DNA from 4 places in the Bacillus sp. N12A5 genome. Region 1 is predicted to be linked to each of the others. Evidence: riboswitches for the same ligand, from Rfam matches in the RefSeq annotation. Region 1 holds a riboswitch; each other region holds the start of a gene.
The links. A riboswitch is a leader RNA that binds a small molecule or an ion and turns the genes downstream of it on or off. The one in region 1 is predicted to bind S-adenosylmethionine.
Positions count from the first base shown of each region.

Region 2: another riboswitch for S-adenosylmethionine. It lies ahead of MOC09_RS05030 (phosphoadenylyl-sulfate reductase); the one in region 1 lies ahead of MOC09_RS01000 (bifunctional homocysteine S-methyltransferase/methylenetetrahydrofolate reductase).
Region 3: another riboswitch for S-adenosylmethionine. It lies ahead of MOC09_RS03625 (2-hydroxyacid dehydrogenase); the one in region 1 lies ahead of MOC09_RS01000 (bifunctional homocysteine S-methyltransferase/methylenetetrahydrofolate reductase).
Region 4: another riboswitch for S-adenosylmethionine. It lies ahead of metK (methionine adenosyltransferase); the one in region 1 lies ahead of MOC09_RS01000 (bifunctional homocysteine S-methyltransferase/methylenetetrahydrofolate reductase).

Region 1 is NZ_JALAMR010000002.1:134,757-139,408, forward strand. Features, by position in the region: gene MOC09_RS00990 (GNAT family N-acetyltransferase) at 1-607, opposite strand, end outside; gene MOC09_RS00995 (GNAT family N-acetyltransferase) at 612-1,061, opposite strand; gene MOC09_RS01000 (bifunctional homocysteine S-methyltransferase/methylenetetrahydrofolate reductase) at 1,152-2,990, opposite strand; SAM riboswitch class I at 3,081-3,197, opposite strand; gene MOC09_RS01005 (YajQ family cyclic di-GMP-binding protein) at 3,301-3,792, opposite strand; partial or broken gene MOC09_RS01010 (S1 RNA-binding domain-containing protein) at 3,891-4,652, shown strand, end outside.
Region 2 is NZ_JALAMR010000003.1:354,465-359,116, forward strand. Features, by position in the region: gene cysC (adenylyl-sulfate kinase) at 1-94, opposite strand, end outside; gene sat (sulfate adenylyltransferase) at 107-1,255, opposite strand; gene cysP (sulfate permease) at 1,304-2,368, opposite strand; gene MOC09_RS05030 (phosphoadenylyl-sulfate reductase) at 2,380-3,081, opposite strand; SAM riboswitch class I at 3,243-3,348, opposite strand; gene pyrE (orotate phosphoribosyltransferase) at 3,493-4,125, opposite strand; gene pyrF (orotidine-5'-phosphate decarboxylase) at 4,122-4,652, opposite strand, start outside.
Region 3 is NZ_JALAMR010000003.1:78,491-83,142, forward strand. Features, by position in the region: gene MOC09_RS03620 (molybdopterin oxidoreductase family protein) at 12-2,054, opposite strand; SAM riboswitch class I at 2,205-2,296, shown strand; gene MOC09_RS03625 (2-hydroxyacid dehydrogenase) at 2,392-3,414, shown strand; gene MOC09_RS03630 (FGGY family carbohydrate kinase) at 3,432-4,652, shown strand, end outside.
Region 4 is NZ_JALAMR010000008.1:32,231-36,882, reverse strand. Features, by position in the region: gene asnB (asparagine synthase (glutamine-hydrolyzing)) at 1-775, opposite strand, end outside; gene metK (methionine adenosyltransferase) at 924-2,126, opposite strand; SAM riboswitch class I at 2,294-2,432, opposite strand; gene pckA (phosphoenolpyruvate carboxykinase (ATP)) at 2,630-4,213, shown strand; gene MOC09_RS09560 (DUF2584 domain-containing protein) at 4,252-4,494, opposite strand; gene MOC09_RS09555 (prolyl oligopeptidase family serine peptidase) at 4,546-4,652, opposite strand, start outside.

The DNA.
Region 1 (4,652 bases):
GATTGGCTGGTGTTTGTACAGTTAGGCCGTAGCCAATGAGATGTCCCTTGTTGTTTCTGGCAACGATACATTCCTCTGAATTGGAAATAAGTTGCTGCAGAAGGTTTGATCGGTCTCCGCCAAAGGCTGCCAGATCTGCTGCGGCTATGTCTTGAAAGTCTTGTTCTTTAAAGGAGGCGAGCTCAGCGTTGGGCTGCTTTGCAAAAGGCTGAAAACTGTGACAGCTGTATTTTCGGACTGAACCTGCGTGATGAAAACCAGCTTTTTCATAAAGCGGCAAACCTTCTTTTGTGGCGCAAATCCTGATGGCGGTGCTTTCATCCGTTTTGCTGATACACGCGTTTACCATCCGCCGCCCGAGACCGAGCCGTTTGTATTCTATGTCGACGATGACGAGGCCGATAGAAGCGAGACGGCCAAACAAAAATAAGCCGATACAGGAGATGATCTCACCGCGGATGTTTTGATAACCGAAAAAGCGTCCTTGCCGGACAAGCAGTTTCAGTTCTTGTTCGCCATAATCCGGCCATCCGGCCTGCCTGCAAAGCCGCAATAAGCCGGGGACATGTTCTTCATGAAACTCAAACAGCTCATCCATTACGTTCATCAGATCACCTGCTTGTTCCGATTTTTTTGCACATGACGATATGAGTGCCAATGCCAGGAATCTCAAACGGTTCGCCGCGTTCTTCCCAGCCAAGTTTTGCGTAGTAGCCTTTGACATGTTCTCTTGCATTGCACCAGACCGCCTGCACGCCTCTCTCTGCCAGTTTCTGCTCCGCGTGTTTGATCAGTGTGCTTCCAGCTTTTTGATCGCGATATCCTTCAAGCGTTGCCATGCCTCTCAGCCTGTACGCAGGGGACTCCGTTAATAAAGGCTGATTTTGAGGGGAAAAAGAAGCGATGCTGATTAGCTTCCCTTCATAAAATGCACCGAGATGAAAGGAGCCTTCTGTATGATCCTGTTCATATTTGCATTGTTCGATGGATTGATGGGGACGCAGGACGCGGTGCCGGATGCCGTATGTATCTTCCGCAGAAATGGTTTTAACTTCGAGCATGATGTTCCTCCTTATAAACTGATTTTCTTTATCGTAACACGAATTACGCTGAAAAAGACCGCCCGATTGGCTCAGGCAGTCTTCTAGGCATTAATGCAAATAGATATTTTGGCGCTGCTCATCCTTTTGCTGAATATACGAAGTGAGCTCGGCGGTTAAGTCAGATCTAAGAAAAGGCGTAATCAAGTAGATCCCGTTAAACAGCTCGCATGCCGTATCCAACAGAGAGCGTGCAATCGCAAGGCCTTCCGCTTTTTGTTTCTCCTTATCCTCGCCGGCGAGGGCCATTTTTTCGCGAATAGAGTCAGACAGCTTAATGCCCGGAATTTCATTGTGGATGAATTCAGCATTCCGGCTGCTTGTGAGCGGCATAATGCCGATATAGATCGGTGTCTTCAGATGCTTGGTTTCGTTATGGATATCGACAAGCTGCTGCTCGGAATAAACAGGCTGTGAAACAAAGTAATCCGCGCCGCAATCTATTTTTTTCTCCAGCCGTTTTACGGCTTTATCCAGATGGCGGACGTTAGGATTAAATGCGGCGGCCACTGAGAAATTCGTTTTCTTGCCAAGCGGCTTTCCTGACAGGGACAGCCCTTCATTGAACTGTTTGATCAGCCTGATTAAATCAAAGGATGTTAAATCATACACAGACGTTGCACCCGGAAAATCCCCGATTTTAGATGGGTCACCCGTAATGGCCAGCACATCATTCAGCCCTAATGTATCCAGGCCCATTAAATGTGACTGCAAGCCGATAATGTTTCGGTCCCGGCACGTAATATGGACAAGGGACCGCATATCGAGCTGCTGCTTCACAAGGGCACCGCAGGCGACATTGCTGATCCGCGGGGTAGCCAGTGAATTGTCGGCGAGTGTCAGGGCATCAATTCCCGCTTCCTTTAATTCAGCAGCTGCGGACAGAAATTTGTCAAAGCTCAATTTTTTCGGCGGATCCAGCTCTACGATGATGGAGCGTTTTTCCGCCGCGATCTCATTCAATCCGGGCTCCATCCGCTCGTGCTGAACGGAAATGAATTCCTTTTCCCTGGTTTTGACTTCTTTTTCCGTAATCGGAGCAAGTCCGCCAACCGCTTCGGCCATGGCTTTGATGTGATTCGGCGTGGTGCCGCAGCAGCCGCCGATAATCCGTGCGCCTTGCTTGCGGAATTCTGACGCGCTATTTTGAAAATACGTGTCGTCTGTTTCATAGACGAGCCGTCCCTCTTCAAGCGACGGAAGACTGCTGTTTGGATAAACTGATAAGAACACATCATCAAAAATCGGCACTTCGCTGAGCGCTTCAATCATGTGATAAGGGCCAAGGCGGCAGTTAATGCCGACGATATCAGCTCCGAGATCCGCAATCGATCGCAATGCTTCGGAAAGCGGTGTTCCGTCCTGCAGTACACCTTGCTCATGCATCGACACATTCAGCATAATCGGAAGATCAGTCTCTTTCCGCGCGATTTTGAGTACTTCACGTGCTTCTTCCAAATCATAATACGTTTCTAGCAGCAAGCCATCCGGCCCTTCATGCAGCAGCAGGTACAGCTGCTCGCGAAAACTGCGTTTGATCTCGTCAAGGCTGTACGCGTTTTTATTAAACGTGCGGATGCCGCCCATCGTCCCAAGCACGTACGCGTCGCCAGCTGAAGCCCGCGCGATTTTTACTGCCTCTTGATTCATTTTTTTGATGTCATCCTCAAGGCCGTGTCTGGATAATTTAATATAATTGGCGCCGTACGTATTCGTTTGAATAATGTTGGCTCCCGCTTCAACGTACGCTTTATGTATGCGCTGAATTTCCTCCGGCTTCGAGATGTTAAGCTCCTCAAAACACCTGTCAATGCCATAGGAGTAGAGGAGCGTCCCCATGGCGCCATCACCGATTAGCACCTGTTTTTGTAAATCTTCTAAAAGTCCCATTGTCTGCCTCCTTTATTCACATTCAGCAAGGAAAAAAGAGAAATAAAAAAAGTCCTCTTAAGAAGAAGACTTTGTCAGTGATTTTGTCTCTTCTTATCTTCCAAGCTGTTCGAGCTTGCTGGATTTAGCACCTTGGTCATGGCGATTGCCATTACACCGGTTGCTGAAGCTTCGTCGGGCCAGTCCCTCTGCTTCTCTTGATAAGAACGGATATGAAGTTTTGTGTTCAGGAAATGCCAAGATGCCGGGCCTTTTCCCTTTCTCCAAATTTACCGAAAATAAAGACAATAATCAATAGGATTCAGAAAATTTATCTGAAATTTATAAATTGAACGTCAATTGGCAGCTCCGCACCCCGCACAGCTGAGATAATTTGCTGCAGGTCATCTTTGTTTTTTCCAGTGACGCGCACTTGATCATCCTGCACCTGAGACTTTACTTTCAGTCCGGAGTTTTTGATGATCGTATTGATTTTTTTGGCGTTGTCCTTGTCAATGCCTTGAACAAGCTTTGCACGCTGGCGTACCGTTCCGCCTGATGCGTTTTCCACCTTGCCGTAATCAATGTTTTTTGTCGGTACGTTTCGTTTAATCAATTTACTGACCAGCACATCCTTCAGCTGGCTTAATTTGAACTCGTCATCGGAAACAAGGACCAGCTCCTCTTTATCTAAAGAAATGTCGCTTTTGCTTCCTTTAAAGTCATATCTTGTACTGATTTCCTTCAGTGCAATTTGGATTGCGTTTTGCACCTCAGGCAATTCCACCTTGGATACAATGTCAAATGAACTTTCTTTTGCCATATGAAAACCTCCATAACATTTAATTTATGTGTTGATTATAGTAGAATAAAGAGAAACTTCCAACAGAACAAAGAATCAATTTGTGATGATTGGAAAAAATGTTAACAAAATCCGCAGAAAATAAGCGGAAAGGAAGGACGATAGCATGAGACCAGGGCAGCAATTAACCTTGAGTATAGATCACCAAACCGACTTCGGTTACTTTTTAACCGACGGAGAAGATACGATTCTCTTACATAACAGTGAAATAACTGAGGATATCGAAGACAGAGACGAGGTAGAGGTCTTTATATACGTCGATCAGCAGGAAAGGCTTGCGGCCACGATGAAAATTCCGGTCATCAGCGCGGATGAGTACGGCTGGGTCGAAGTGGTGGATACAGTGGAAGATATGGGCGTTTTCGTTGATGTCGGCTTATCGAAGGACGCGCTTGTCGCAACCGAGCATTTGCCGCCATACGAGGATGTCTGGCCGCAAAAAGGGGATAAGCTTTACTGTATGCTGAAGGTGACGAACCGGGGGCGCATGTTTGCGAAGCCAGCGCCAGAGGATATCATCAGCGAACTGTTTACCGACGCTTCAGACGATCTGATGAATAAAGAGCTGACAGGTACGGTGTACAGGCTGATCGCATCGGGCTCATTCATCATCACGGATGACGGGATCCGCGGTTTTATCCATTCTTCAGAGAGAAAAGAGGAGCCAAGACTCGGTTCAAGAGTCACAGGCCGGGTGATTCAAGTGAAAGAGGACGGTTCAGTCAATATGTCGCTTCTCCCTAGAAAGCAGGATGCGCTGTCTGTCGATGCTGAGTATATCCTTACCTATATGAGAACGAGAAACGGTGCCATGCCGTACA
Region 2 (4,652 bases), on a different contig from region 1:
TCAGCCAGAGAATGGAGCTTTTGTGCTTGTTTTTTTTCTGATATTCTTCTTTTGTAATAGAGGCTTCATGCCATACGATATCACGATTTGTCACTGCCAGTCCCCCTTAAGATACACCTGCTTCTTCTTTTTTCTTCATCCCTCTGATTAACACTTCTACGACCTCTGCGCGGCTGAATTCTGCAGGAGGCAGCACACCGTCTCTCAGCATGCCTCTTACCTTCGTGCCTGATAAAATGACGTGATGCTCTCGGCCATGAGGGCAAGTTTTCGCTGTTCCCATATTTCCGCATTTTTCACAGAAGAAACTGTGCTCGAATTTCAGCGGTGTAATGCCGAGTTCTTCAGGTTTAAAAGTATCAAAAAGCTCCTGTGCCTCGTATGTTCCGTAATAGTCACCTACACCTGCGTGATCGCGGCCGACGATGAAATGCGTGCAGCCGTAGTTCTTTCTGACAAGCGCGTGGAAAATTGCTTCTCTCGGCCCTGCATAACGCATCGCCGCTAAGAAGACACCGAGAAATACGCGCTCTTTCGGGTAATAATTGTTAAGAAGCACCTGGTAGCTTTCCATGCGAACATCAGCTGGAATGTCATCAGATTTTGTTTCGCCTACCAGCGGGTTCAAAAACAAGCCGTCTACTGTTTCAAGAGCAGTTTTTTGAATATATTCATGCGCTCTGTGAACAGGGTTTCTTGTTTGGAAACCGACAATGGTTTCCCAGCCTTTTTCCGCAAACTGGCGTCTTGTTTCCGCCGGTTCGAACGTAAACTCTGGGAACTGTTTTGAAGCTTTTTTAATCAATGTGATCGGTCCGCCGACATATGTATCGCCGCGGCTGAACAGCTTTTTAACACCCGGGTGTTCCTGATCATCCGTTTTATACACATTAACAGCCTCTTTTTGTTTGTCAGGCACATACAGGTCTTCAATTTGGATAACACCGTATGTTTCTCCTTCATACGTCAGCTTGACCGTTTCACCGACTGACAGTTCCGCTGCTTTTTGCGCGTTCACCGGAAGCGTGATCGGAAGAGACCAGACAACACCGGAAGAAAGACGCATGTTTTCGACAACAGATACGTAATCTTTTTCATTAAAGAAACCTTCGATTGGGCTGTACGCACCGATTCCGATTAATTCTAAATCTGCAAAAGAAATCAAATCAAGTTCGATTTCTTTTTGAATACTGCTTACATTATACGATTCATCTACTCTGCTTACTAATGTTCCTCCGTGTGGTGCTAAGCTCATACTATCCATCTCCTCCTATTTAACATATAAAATTACTCAGATTAATGATCAGATTCCCCCGCCTTGTTCGTGGACAGAGCGTCTCTCTTTACGTATGGCCTTCGTCAGGCTGACCGCACCGCCCGCCGCTAAAAGCACGCTTACCATGATAAAGATTGAATAATAATCCGCTTTTAAAAACAATGATACAAGCAGATAAGAAATCGATAAAGATAAAAACGGCGATACAATCCATACCTTCAGCATCGTTTGAACAACCTGTTTATGGAACACGTTCGGACCGTTTTTGGCCATGCCTATTCCGATAATAGACGATGACGTGACTTGCGCCAAGGGCACCGGCATCCCAAATACTGAACTGATGATCACCAGACCCGCTCCTGTACCGGATAAGAGAATGCCTTCCCCTTTTGAGAATCTCGTGATTTTCTTTCCGTTTGTTTCTAACACACGCCGGCCTAATAACAGCGCGCCAAGAGCAACAAAAGCTCCCCCGTACAAAGTTCCCTTTGCGACATCAAGCACACCCGCCGCTACCAACGGGCCAACAGCATTGGCCACGTTATTCATGCCGGCAGAGAATGCTTCGAAAAATCCGGCAACTAACAAAACAATGCCGAGGATTTTTTGCTTTTTAGCAGACTTAATTTCAATCTTTAAAAAACTAAACAGCTTTGAAACCAAATAGGTAAAGCCGAAAGCAAACAGCGGGACAAAAACCCAAAACGCCACAATGACCAGAAGATTGTTCACAAACAATACTTTGTAAGCCACTCCCACTCCGACAACCGCGCCGACTGTTACTTCACTTGTCGACAAAGGAATGCCGAGCAGATTAGCCGTAAAGAGCGACAGCGCAGCGGCTCCAATAATGATGCAAACAATCGGCAGTGTAATCGTCTGCTCGGGGATAATGCCGGAGCTGATGGTTTTTACAACCTCGCCTCCGCCAATGACCGCCCCGGCCAGCACACCAACTGCACATATGATCAAAGCGTAGGTTTTCTTTTTGATGGCTCCAGAGCCGTAAGCAACTCCCATCGAAGCCGCAGCGCCGCTTGCACCAATATTCATTGCGAAAAACAAGCTAAATAAAATAGCGGCTAGTTCCATTTTGCAGCTCCTTATTCATGCAGTCCGCATTCTGTTTTCGCCATACCATTCCATCTGCCTGAGCGTAAATCCTCTGCAGTAAAAGCAGGAGCCGTGCAAGGCGCGCAGCCAATGCTTGGATATCCTTGGTCATGAAGCGGATTGTAGTCCAGCTCATTACGAGATGTGTATCTCCAAATGTCTTTCCAAGTCCAATGGATAAGCGGACATACTTTTACTGATTTGAATTTTTCATCTTTGTTTAAGAAATTCGTATTGGCACGGCTCGGCCCTTGATCGCGGCGCAGGCCGGAAAGCCAGGCCGGATGTCCAGAAAGCGCCTCTCTTAAAGGAACGACCTTTCTCAGATAGCAGCACTGATTCGGTTCTCTTTCCCACAGTTTGTCACCGTATTCTTCGGCTTGCTCCTCAAGGGTCAGATCTGGTTTTTTCAGGATGATGTTAAGGCCCGGATAGCGCTCTTTTACCCGTTCAATCGTTTCATAGGTTTCTTTAAAATGAAGTCCTGTATCAAGAAACACAATCTCTGCGTCTTTTTTCACTTTATAAATTAAATCAATCAAAACGATTCCTTCAATTCCGAAACTGCAGGCATAAACTAGCTGATTGCCGTAATGGCCGTATGCCCACTTTAAAACTGACAGCGCTCCTTTATAAGGATCGTCTTCCGGAAATGTAATGGTTGGTTCTTCCCAATTATCGTACGTTAACATTTCTTCTTTCCTCCTTTCGGAGACAAACAAACAGTAGCTTTCTGCCGGTTGTCTTTTCCAAATTGTAATGTGATGCGGGCTGTGTTATGCAAACAGCCTTTTTTCCTCTTAAAATAAAAAACTTTCAATCCGGCGGAAAGAAAGACAGGAACTGCATGGCGCCCTTATCTTTCAAAATGGAATTCATTTTGCTGGAAGTAGCACCTTACACACTGTGCAGGTTGCCGGGCTTCATAGGTCCAGTCCCTCAGCCGCTCTTGATAAGTTTTTAGATTTGTAGTAAATTTTAGCACAATTCTAACATAAGTCAACCCGACTTTTTTTATAGGATTAATAAAAAAACAGGCCGGATGGCCTGTTTTCAAGTACAGCAAGGCTTTAACGCCCCTGTACATCACTAAAATTTATTTTTTATTTTTTAAACCAATCTTTTGACTCGGGATTTTGTTTCCACGTTTTAAGCTTTTCTAGATCGTCCGAATGAATATTTCCGTTTTCAAGGGCGACCTCTGTCAAAGTATCATAATCAGTTAATGAGTAGTATGGCAGTTCCGCCTTCGCAAACGCTTCCTGTGCTTTAGGCAGCCCGTACGTAAAGATCGAGACGACACCAAGCACTTCACAGCCAGCCGCTTGTAAAGCTGCCGCAGCTTCAAGCACGCTGCCTCCTGTTGAGATTAAGTCTTCAATGACGACCGTTTTTGGGCCTTCTTGAACAGCCCCCTCAATCTGATTGCCTTTCCCGTGTGCTTTCGGCTTGCTCCTTACATAACACATCGGAAGATTCAATCGGTCAGCCGCCAGAGCAGCATGAGGAATACCGGCAGTTGCTGTTCCCGCAATCATTTCAGCTTCAGGAAAATGCTCTTCGATCAGCTTGCTGATGCCTGAGGCGACATCATTTCTGACCTCCGGGAAAGATAGCGTAAGGCGGTTGTCACAGTAGATTGGCGATAATATGCCGCTTGCCCATGTAAATGGCTCGTTCGGGCGTAAAAATACAGCTTGGATGTCTAATAGATGTTTTGCGATGATTTGTTTCATGATTTGATTCCCTCCCATTCGAGTCTGACAGCTTCATAGGCTTTTACTGGGTCTGCCGCTTTTGTAATCGAGCGGCCTACTACAATCGCTGATGACCCTTTCTCTCTCGCTATTGCAGGTGTCGCTACACGGATTTGGTCATTCGCAGCGTCCTCTGACATCCTGATGCCCGGAGTGACAGTCAGAAATGAAGGCGATACCGCCTGATAAATGGCTTCTGCTTCATGAACCGAGCAGACCACTCCATCCAGGCCGCTTTCTTCCGCCAATTTGCTGTAGTGCACAACCGTGTCGATCAGAGGCTTTTGGATCAGCAATTCAGCTTTCATGATTTGTTCAGATGTGCTTGTCAACTGGGTGACCGCGATAAGTGACGGGCGTTTTTTTCCGGCCGGCGTCCCTTCTTCTAAGCCTTCCAGAGCTGCTTGCATCATTTTTTTGCCTCCGGCCGCATGAACATTGACGAGGTCGACTCCGAGACCGGCGAGGCGCTTCATCGCTTTGTTTACAGTGGTCGGGATGTCATG
Region 3 (4,652 bases), on a different contig from region 1:
CGGTTTTTCGCTCATGCTTTTTCAATCTGCACGCGGCCTGAAAAAAAGGTAGCGCCGCCGCCCATATCGGATAAGCGATCCGGGGTAAGTGCGTTTACAAGCTGTTTTTTTCCTGGTTCATCCGCCCATAATCCTTGACTGACGACAACACCGGGCAGCACTTGTTCCCCGACTGCAGCGGTCAGCTCGCATTCTCCGCGGCTGTTCCAAATTCGTACAGGATCCCCATCAGCGATTCCATGTTCATCAGCATCTTTTGTATTGATAAAGAGTTTTGGCGTCTTTTCAAGCTTGATGTGTTTTTCATTGTTCGAAAACGTTGAGTTTAAGAAATTATGGTTTGGCGCCGGAACATACATAAACGGATGTTCATTATCGGATACAAGAGGCGTATATGTCGGTAAAGCCGGGAAGCCGTCTTGTTTCATTTTTTCTGAATATAATTCTATTTTTCCGCTTGGTGTCGGGAGTTTGCCTGGAAACAGCGGCTTTTCGCGTTTCGCTTTCATAAATGAGTGTTTAGAAAGTGAATCGTAATCAATCTCCGCTAAATACGGATTATCAGGATGGTCAAGTGCCTGGCGGATTAATTCTTCATCTGAATCTTTGAGCTCCTGGTCTGTGAATCCCATTGCTTCAGCCAGAAGACGGAATACCTCAGTGTTAGACTTGCTTTCTCCGTATCTCTCAATCACCGGCTGCTGAAGCTGAATGTAATGGTGCCAGTAGGAGGTATAAAAATCAGTATTTTCAAAAGCGGATGTTGCAGGCAGTACAATGTCCGCATATGCAGCCGTTTCCGTTAAAAACAAATCATGAACCACAGTAAACAGGTCTTTCCGCAGCAAGCCCTGTCTGACCTTGTTCGCTTCTGGCGCGACGACGGCCGGGTTCGTTCCGTAAATAAATAGAGAGCGAATAGGCGGATCTGTTTCCAAAAGCACCTTGCCAAGCTGATTCATATTAAACGATCTCGGTGTGCGCCCTTTCAGTAAGTCAGGGCGCTGCAACGCATTTGTGTTATATTCTAAAATTCCGCTGTTATGCTTGATTGCGCCGCCTCCTGTGTGCAGCCATTGGCCAGTGATCGCCGGAAGACAGGCAATCGTCCTTACAATCATCCCGCCGTTATCGTGATGCTGGGGTCCGTTTCCGATTCTGATAAAAGAAGGGGAGGTTTCCCCGTACATTCTTGCCAGCTGGTAAATATCTTCGGTGCTGACACCGGTGATCAGTGATACCTTTTCCGGATCATACTGTTTCACGTGTTCACGGAGCTCTTCATAGCCAACCGTGTATTCAGACAGAAATGCTTCATTATGAAGGTTTTCTTTAAATAAAATGTGCATGATGCCAAGAGCAAGTGCGCTGTCAGTTCCCGGCTTTATTGGAATAAACCAATCTGCGAGACGCCCTGTCTGATTTTTATGCACATCAATCACAACAATTTTGGCACCTTGTTTTCGTGCTTTTTGAGCGATTGTAATCTGATGCATGTTTGTGCTGACCGCGTTGATACCCCAAAAAATAAATAGTTTCGTATGAATGGTTTCCTCAGGATCAATCCCCGCACTTATACCCATTGTATATTTATAGCCCTCAGATCCCGCTTTGCTGCAAATCGTCCGTTCAAGCTGGCTTGAACCCATTCGGTAAAAGAAACGGCGGTCCATACCTTCCGCTGTTAATTTCCCCATATTTCCGTAAAAGCTGTACGGAAGTATGCTTTCAGCTCCCTCTTCATCAATCAGCTGCTTCCAGCGGGAGGTAATGGTATCAATTGCCTCTTCCCAAGAAATTGGTTCAAATATCGCCTGGCCTTTCGCACCTGTCCGTTTAAGCGGTGTAGTCAGCCGCTTTTTATCATAGATGCGCTCCGTCATGTTCCTGACTTTGTTGCAGATGTTTCCGGCCGTGACAGGATGATCGGGATCGCCTTGCACTTTTACAATTTTTCCGTCTTTTTTATGTATTAACAATCCGCACTGATCCGGGCAGTCCAGCGAGCAAACGGATTTGAGAATGCCGTTCTGTTGTGTGGCAAAAGATTTCATGTGGCCCTGTTCCTCTCTCTAGTTAGATATTTTGTAAGAATTATAACACTTCCGATGATAACGTCAATTCTGAAAAAAAGAGATTGACATCAATCTGAGACTTCTTTATGATAAACGTATTCTTTATTCCGAAAATTACATACTCAACATTTTCTATCCAGAGAGGTGGAGGGACTGGCCCTATGAAACCTCGGCAACATTATTGTGCCAATTCCAGCAAGCGACAGCTTGAAAGATAGGAAAGCAAGGTTTATACCGGCGTCTGCCTGTAACAGAGCGCGCCTATATATGAATCTCTTTCCATCTTCGGAAAGAGATTTTTTTATGAAAAAATACGATGAAAAGGATGTTTTGCACCATGACGGTTTTGGTTACAGCACCGTACAACGAAGAAGGACGCAAAGAGCTTAAAAACTTGTTTGGCTCGGTTGCTTACCACTCCTGGAAGGAACAAGGCCGGGCATACCGGGAAAAAGAAATGATTCAGCTATTAAAAGAAACAAATGCGATAGGTTTGATTACAGAGCTTGATCAAGTTACAGACAGCGTATTTACATCTGTTCCAGATCTTTCATTTGTGGGCGTCTGCAGGGGAATGCCCTCCAATGTGGATGTGGCAGCAGCGTCAAAAAGGGGCATACCCGTTTTCTATACACCCGGGCGAAATGCACAAGCCGTGGCTGAAATGTTTATCGGGAATATGATTTCCTTTCTCCGCCATACCAGCACTTCAAATCAATGGCTGAAGGATGGGAAGTGGGACAGCGATTACTTGCAGGCTTATGTCAAATTTAAAGGAAACGAATTATCGGGAAAAACAGTCGGCATGGTTGGGTTTGGAGCAGTTGGGCAAAGGATTGCAAAACTCCTGACTGCGTTTGACTGTCAAATAAAGTATTACGATCCATACGTACAAGACGATCATCCGCTGTATCAAAAAGTATCTCTTAAAACGGTTTTTTCGGACAGTGATATCGTTTCTATCCATCTGCCTCGTACCGAGGAAACGCTTGGACTTATAGATCGGGCGTATTTTGATCTGATGAAAGAGAGTGCGATTTTCGTCAATACTTCAAGAGCGGTGGTAGTAAACCGTGAAGACCTTTTATCTGTATTAAAAAAACATAAAATCAGAGGGGCGATTTTAGACGTTTTTTATCACGAACCTCCAGAGGAATCGGATTACGAATTGATCTCATTGCCTAATGTTCTGGCAACACCGCATCTCGCTGGCGCAACCTTTGAAGTGGAGGATCATCATGTGGCGATCCTGAATGAAGCCCTCAAAAAGTGGAAGGATGAAAAAACTCTTAATATTCCGACATTGTATAACAAGGTCGAACTGAAAACAGGGGTATAAGAAAGGAGGCCGACAGAATGAAGAAACAAAAAGGCTATCTCGTATTTGATATCGGCACAGGGAATGCGAGAGTAGCAGTCGTGAGTGTGTCGGGCCGTGTTCAAACGGTTGAACGGGAGGACATTGTATATTCCACCGAGACACTTTACCCGGACAGCCGTTATTTTTCTCCTCAGGTGCTGTGGAAGCAAGTCATGAGATTGGCAAAACGTGCGCTTTCCCGTTCGAGTGATATTGACATCATTGGTTTGACATCGACGAGTCAAAGACAGGGAATTGTTCTGATCGATCAAAACGGCGAAGCTTTTCTCGGATTGCCGAACATTGATAACCGCGGGCGTGAGTGGGAGGGGAGCATACCCAATCAGCAGGAGATATACAGCCGCACAGGCCGCCTGCCAACCGCACTTTTTTCTGCGCTTAAGCTTTATGGTTTAAAACAGCGCCAGCCGTCTTTGTGGGAAAAAACGGCAAGTTTTACAAGCATCAGTGATTGGGTGACGTACCAGCTGAGCGGGAAATTGACATATGAACCATCACAGGCAACCGAAACCCTGCTGTTTGACGTAAAGCAAAACACTTGGTCAGAAGAGATGTGCGGCATTTTCGGCTTCTCCTCATCTATTCTTCCGCCTCTTGTAAGAGCGGGAACAGCGACTGGAACGATCACAAATGAGAATGCGTCCAAATTAGGGCTATCTATACATGCAAAGGTGGTAGCAGGGGGCGGGGATACACAGCTGGCTGTGAAAAGTACCGGCGCTGTGCTTGAGGACATTGTCATCGTATCAGGGACAACAACGCCAATCACCAAAGTTACTGCTGAGCATGACGATCTAAAATATAAAGCTTGGCTGAACTGCCATACAGATCAAGGACAGTGGCTTGTAGAAACGAATCCTGGCATTACCGGCCTGAATTATCAAAAATTAAAACAGATTTTTTACCCGAATGAAACGTACGATGTGATGGAGGAAGAGATGTCTGCACTTGCTAAAGAAGACAATGCATGTGTGGCGGCTCTCGGATCTTATTTGTCGGAAGAAAAGAATGCGTTAACCAGAGGCGGTTTTCTTTTTGATGCCCCGCTATCAGCGCATTTAAAGAGAGCACATTTTGTACGTGCGGCGCTGCAAGAGATCGCATTTTCAATCAAATGGAACTTTGACATATTAACAGAGGTTACTCCGTATGAACGTGACTATGTTTGGGTGTGCGGAGGAGGCTTTCAAAGCAAA
Region 4 (4,652 bases), on a different contig from region 1:
CAGGAACGTCACTTCTCATATGAACGTTTACAGAGTCATAAATCGCGTCTCTGACTTCTTTCACAAGCTTATCTTCTTCAGTCTGCACAGGCTTGAAGTTCGCTTTGAAATACGTTTTAAATGTGATATTACCGTCCGGGCGGATTGTAAACTGTGAACCCGGCTCTACTTTTTTCACATTGGCATCAAGCGTGCTTGGTTCAGGAACAAATTGGAAGGACATGTATTGCTGCAGTGCCTCTTTATCTATTTCAATCTCATTTTGAGCAACCATTAAACTTTTTCTCTCTGAGGCAAAATAAACCTGATCATTGATTGTTGTGTAGTACAACGGTTTGATGCCAAATGGATCTCTTGCTCCATAAAGCACATGATCGTTTTTATTCCAAATCAGAAAGGCAAACATACCGCGCAATTTGGACGCCGCTTCTTCTTTATAGTGACGGTAAGTCGCAAGAAGAACCTCTGTGTCCGAATCCGTGTTGAAAGTATACCCCTTAGCTTCAAGTTCTTCTCTCAGTTCAATATAGTTATAGATTTCTCCGTTAAAGATAATCCAATATGCTTCATCTTCATATGATAAAGGCTGTCCGCCATTTTCTACATCAATAATGCTGAGCCGTCTGAATCCGAATCCGACGTGCTCATCATGGTAATATCCATCACTGTCAGGACCGCGGTGAACGATCATTTGGTTCATTTGTTTGATTAGTTCTTCTTGATCAGCGGTTTGAGCTAACGGATGCTTGTTAAAAACCCCGACAAATCCACACATAGTATTGCCTCCATAATTAAAATTGTCATCATTGAACCCCTATTTATAGACGCTGTGAATAGTATTTGGTTTCACGGTTATGTAAAAAAATAAACATGAATACAACGTAAAAAAGGGAAAGCCGCTTAACCAGTAAGCGGCTATAAAATTATTCTCCTAACGCTTCTTTACGCAGCTGCTCCGCTTTGTCTGTGCGCTCCCAAGGAAGGTCAACATCGTGACGTCCAAAGTGGCCGTACGCAGCAGTTTGTTTGTAGATCGGACGGCGCAAATCAAGCATTTTGATAATGCCGGCAGGTCGTAAATCAAAGTTATTGCGAACAACTTCAATCAGTTTTTCCTCAGAAGCTTTTCCGGAACCGAATGTGTTGATTGAGATTGACACAGGCTGTGCAACACCGATCGCGTAAGCAAGCTGTACTTCGCAAGAATCAGCAAGCTCAGCCGCAACGATGTTTTTCGCAACGTATCTTGCCGCATAAGCTGCAGAACGGTCTACCTTCGTCGCGTCCTTACCTGAGAACGCGCCTCCGCCGTGGCGTGCATAGCCGCCGTACGTATCAACGATGATTTTGCGTCCTGTAAGTCCCGCATCCCCTTGAGGGCCTCCGATTACGAAACGTCCTGTAGGGTTGATGAAATATTTTGTTTCTTCATCAATCAGCTCTTCAGGAACAACCGGATTGATTACATGTTCTTTAATGTTGCGCTGAATTTGCTCAAGCGTAATTTCAGGATGATGCTGAGTTGAAATTACAATCGCGTCAATGCGGACTGGTTTGTTATTTTCATCGTACTCAACCGTTACCTGTGTTTTGCCGTCAGGGCGAAGGTACGGAAGAATATCTTCTTTACGGACTTCACTCAGGCGGCGGGCTAATTTATGGGCAAGTGAAATTGGAAGAGGCATAAGCTCTTTCGTTTCGTTGCACGCATAACCGAACATTAATCCTTGGTCACCCGCACCAATCGCTTCTATTTCTTCGTCACTCATTGTGCCTTCACGGGCTTCAAGCGCTTGGTCTACACCCATCGCGATATCAGCAGACTGCTCATCAATTGATGTTAAAACTGCACAAGTTTCCGCATCAAATCCGTATTTTGCACGTGTGTATCCGATTTCTTTAATGGTTTGGCGAACCGTTTTCGGAATGTCAACATACGTAGATGTTGTGATCTCTCCGCTGACAAGAACCAAACCTGTTGTCACAGACGTTTCACAAGCAACACGCGCGTTAGGGTCTTTCTTTAAAATTTCATCTAAAATGCTGTCAGAAATCTGGTCACAGATTTTATCCGGATGCCCCTCCGTAACAGATTCTGATGTAAATAAACGACGATTTTTACTCATGATTTGCTTCCTCCTGCACAAGGCCTCCCGAAAGACCTTGTATATATGATACGGAACTCGCTCCCTCTTATACAATGTAACTTTATATTAGAGAATGTTAATTGGCATATTTATGAAATAAAAAAACCTTTTCCATCGAGGAAAGGGTTTGGTCTTTGTGCCTTTCACTCTTATCGCTCAAGGAATCATACAACCTTGCAACAGGTTAGCACCTTGGTTGTCTCACATAGTTGAACATAATAAATCACAGAGAAACCGGTTGCTGGGCTTCATAGGGCCTGTCCCTCCGCCAGCTCGGGATAAGAGTATCCGCTCAATGAAATATCTTATCGTAAAAGGGTTTGCAATGTCAATATGATTCAAAAGAAATAGGCACCTATATCGAGGGAAAACATTGGAAAACGCACACACAAAAAATGATAAATAGTATAGACTATTTGAAAATATATGTTATACTAATTCACAATTAGCAAAACACAAAAAACGATAAAGGAAGGTTTCATATGAACTCAGTTGATTTGACCGCTGATTTACAAGCCTTATTAACAAGTCCAAATGTGCGTCATAATTTATCAGCAGCACAGCTTACAGAAAAAGTACTCTCCCGGAACGAAGGCATTTTAACATCTACGGGTGCCGTTCGGGCGACTACAGGTGCTTACACAGGGCGTTCACCTAAAGACAAATTCATCGTAGAGGAAGAAAGCACGAAAAATAAGATCGATTGGGGAACGGTGAACCAGCCGATTTCAGAAGAAGCGTTTGACAGGCTGTACACCAAAGTCGTCAGCTACCTGAAACAGCGGGATGAGCTGTTTGTTTTCGAAGGATTTGCCGGAGCAGATGAAAAATACAGGCTGCCAATCACCGTCGTGAATGAGTTCGCATGGCACAATTTATTCGCCAGACAGCTGTTTATCCGCCCGGAAGGCAACGATAAGAAAACTGTTGAACAGCCATTTACCATTCTTTCTGCTCCGCATTTCAAAGCAGATCCAAAAACAGATGGCACACATACCGAAACCTTTATTATTGTCTCTTTTGAAAAGCGGACGATTTTAATCGGCGGAACAGAGTATGCCGGCGAAATGAAGAAATCCATTTTCTCCATTATGAATTTCCTGCTCCCTGAAAGAGATATTTTATCTATGCATTGCTCCGCCAATGTCGGTGAAGAAGGCGATGTCGCTCTTTTCTTCGGGTTGTCCGGAACAGGCAAGACCACCCTGTCAGCAGACGCTGACCGCAAACTGATCGGTGACGATGAACACGGCTGGTCTGACACAGGTGTCTTTAATATCGAAGGCGGATGCTACGCCAAGTGCATTCATTTAAGCGAAGAAAAGGAGCCTCAGATTTTTAACGCGATCCGCTTCGGGTCGGTTCTCGAAAATGTTGTGGTTGATGAAGATACACGCGAAGCCAATTATGATGATTCTTTCTATACTGAAAACACGCGTGCAGCTTACCCGATCCATATGATTGACAACATCGTGACCCCAAGCATGGCTGGCCATCCTTCAGCAATTGTCTTTTTAACGGCCGACGCTTTCGGAGTCCTGCCGCCGATCAGCAAACTGACGAAGGAGCAGGCGATGTACCATTTCTTGAGCGGCTATACGAGCAAGCTTGCCGGAACCGAACGCGGTGTGACATCTCCTGAAACGACGTTCTCCACATGCTTCGGCTCACCATTCCTGCCGCTTCCAGCTCACGTCTATGCTGAAATGCTCGGCAAAAAGATCGATGAACACGGCGCAGACGTTTTCCTGGTCAATACCGGATGGACCGGCGGCGGCTACGGCACAGGCGAACGGATGAAGCTTTCTTACACTAGAGCGATGGTCAAAGCAGCGATTGAAGGCAAATTAGAGGATGCAGAAATGATGACTGACGATATTTTCGGCCTTCACATTCCACTTCACGTTCCTGGCGTTCCTGATCATATTCTTCAGCCTGAAAACACGTGGACCAACAAGGAAGAATACAGAGAAAAGGCTGTCTACCTCGCAAATGAATTCAAAGAGAATTTCAAAAAGTTCGCACATACAGATGCCATTGCACAGGCAGGCGGCCCTCTCGTTTAAAAAGCAAAAGCCAAGAGCAATTACGCTCTTGGCTTGTTTTAATTGACAGAATGCAAAGAAGTCAGCTTGTACGTAATGATGGTCCGGCCGCCTTCCCATTGAAGCTTCTGCACCTCAGCTGTGCCCGACTTTTCGCCGAACTTTGTTTTGCGCACATCCATTGGGATCTCCATCGGATATACTCGGTATCCGTCTTTTTCTAACGTGAATATATTTTCATCTATGCGAACTTCTTTTCCTTTTGTCACAATCAGTGTATTAAATTCAACAGGCATTCCCAAAGTGAAATCCCCTTTCGTTCTCTTTTTTCTTTATGATAACATATTTCACCTTCAGCGGTTTCTCATCCATTGTGTGAGCTGCCGCACGATACGCCGGTTTTCTTTCGGGGGAAAATAATGTGTGAATTTACTGTAGTACCACGTCTCTACCGGCTTAT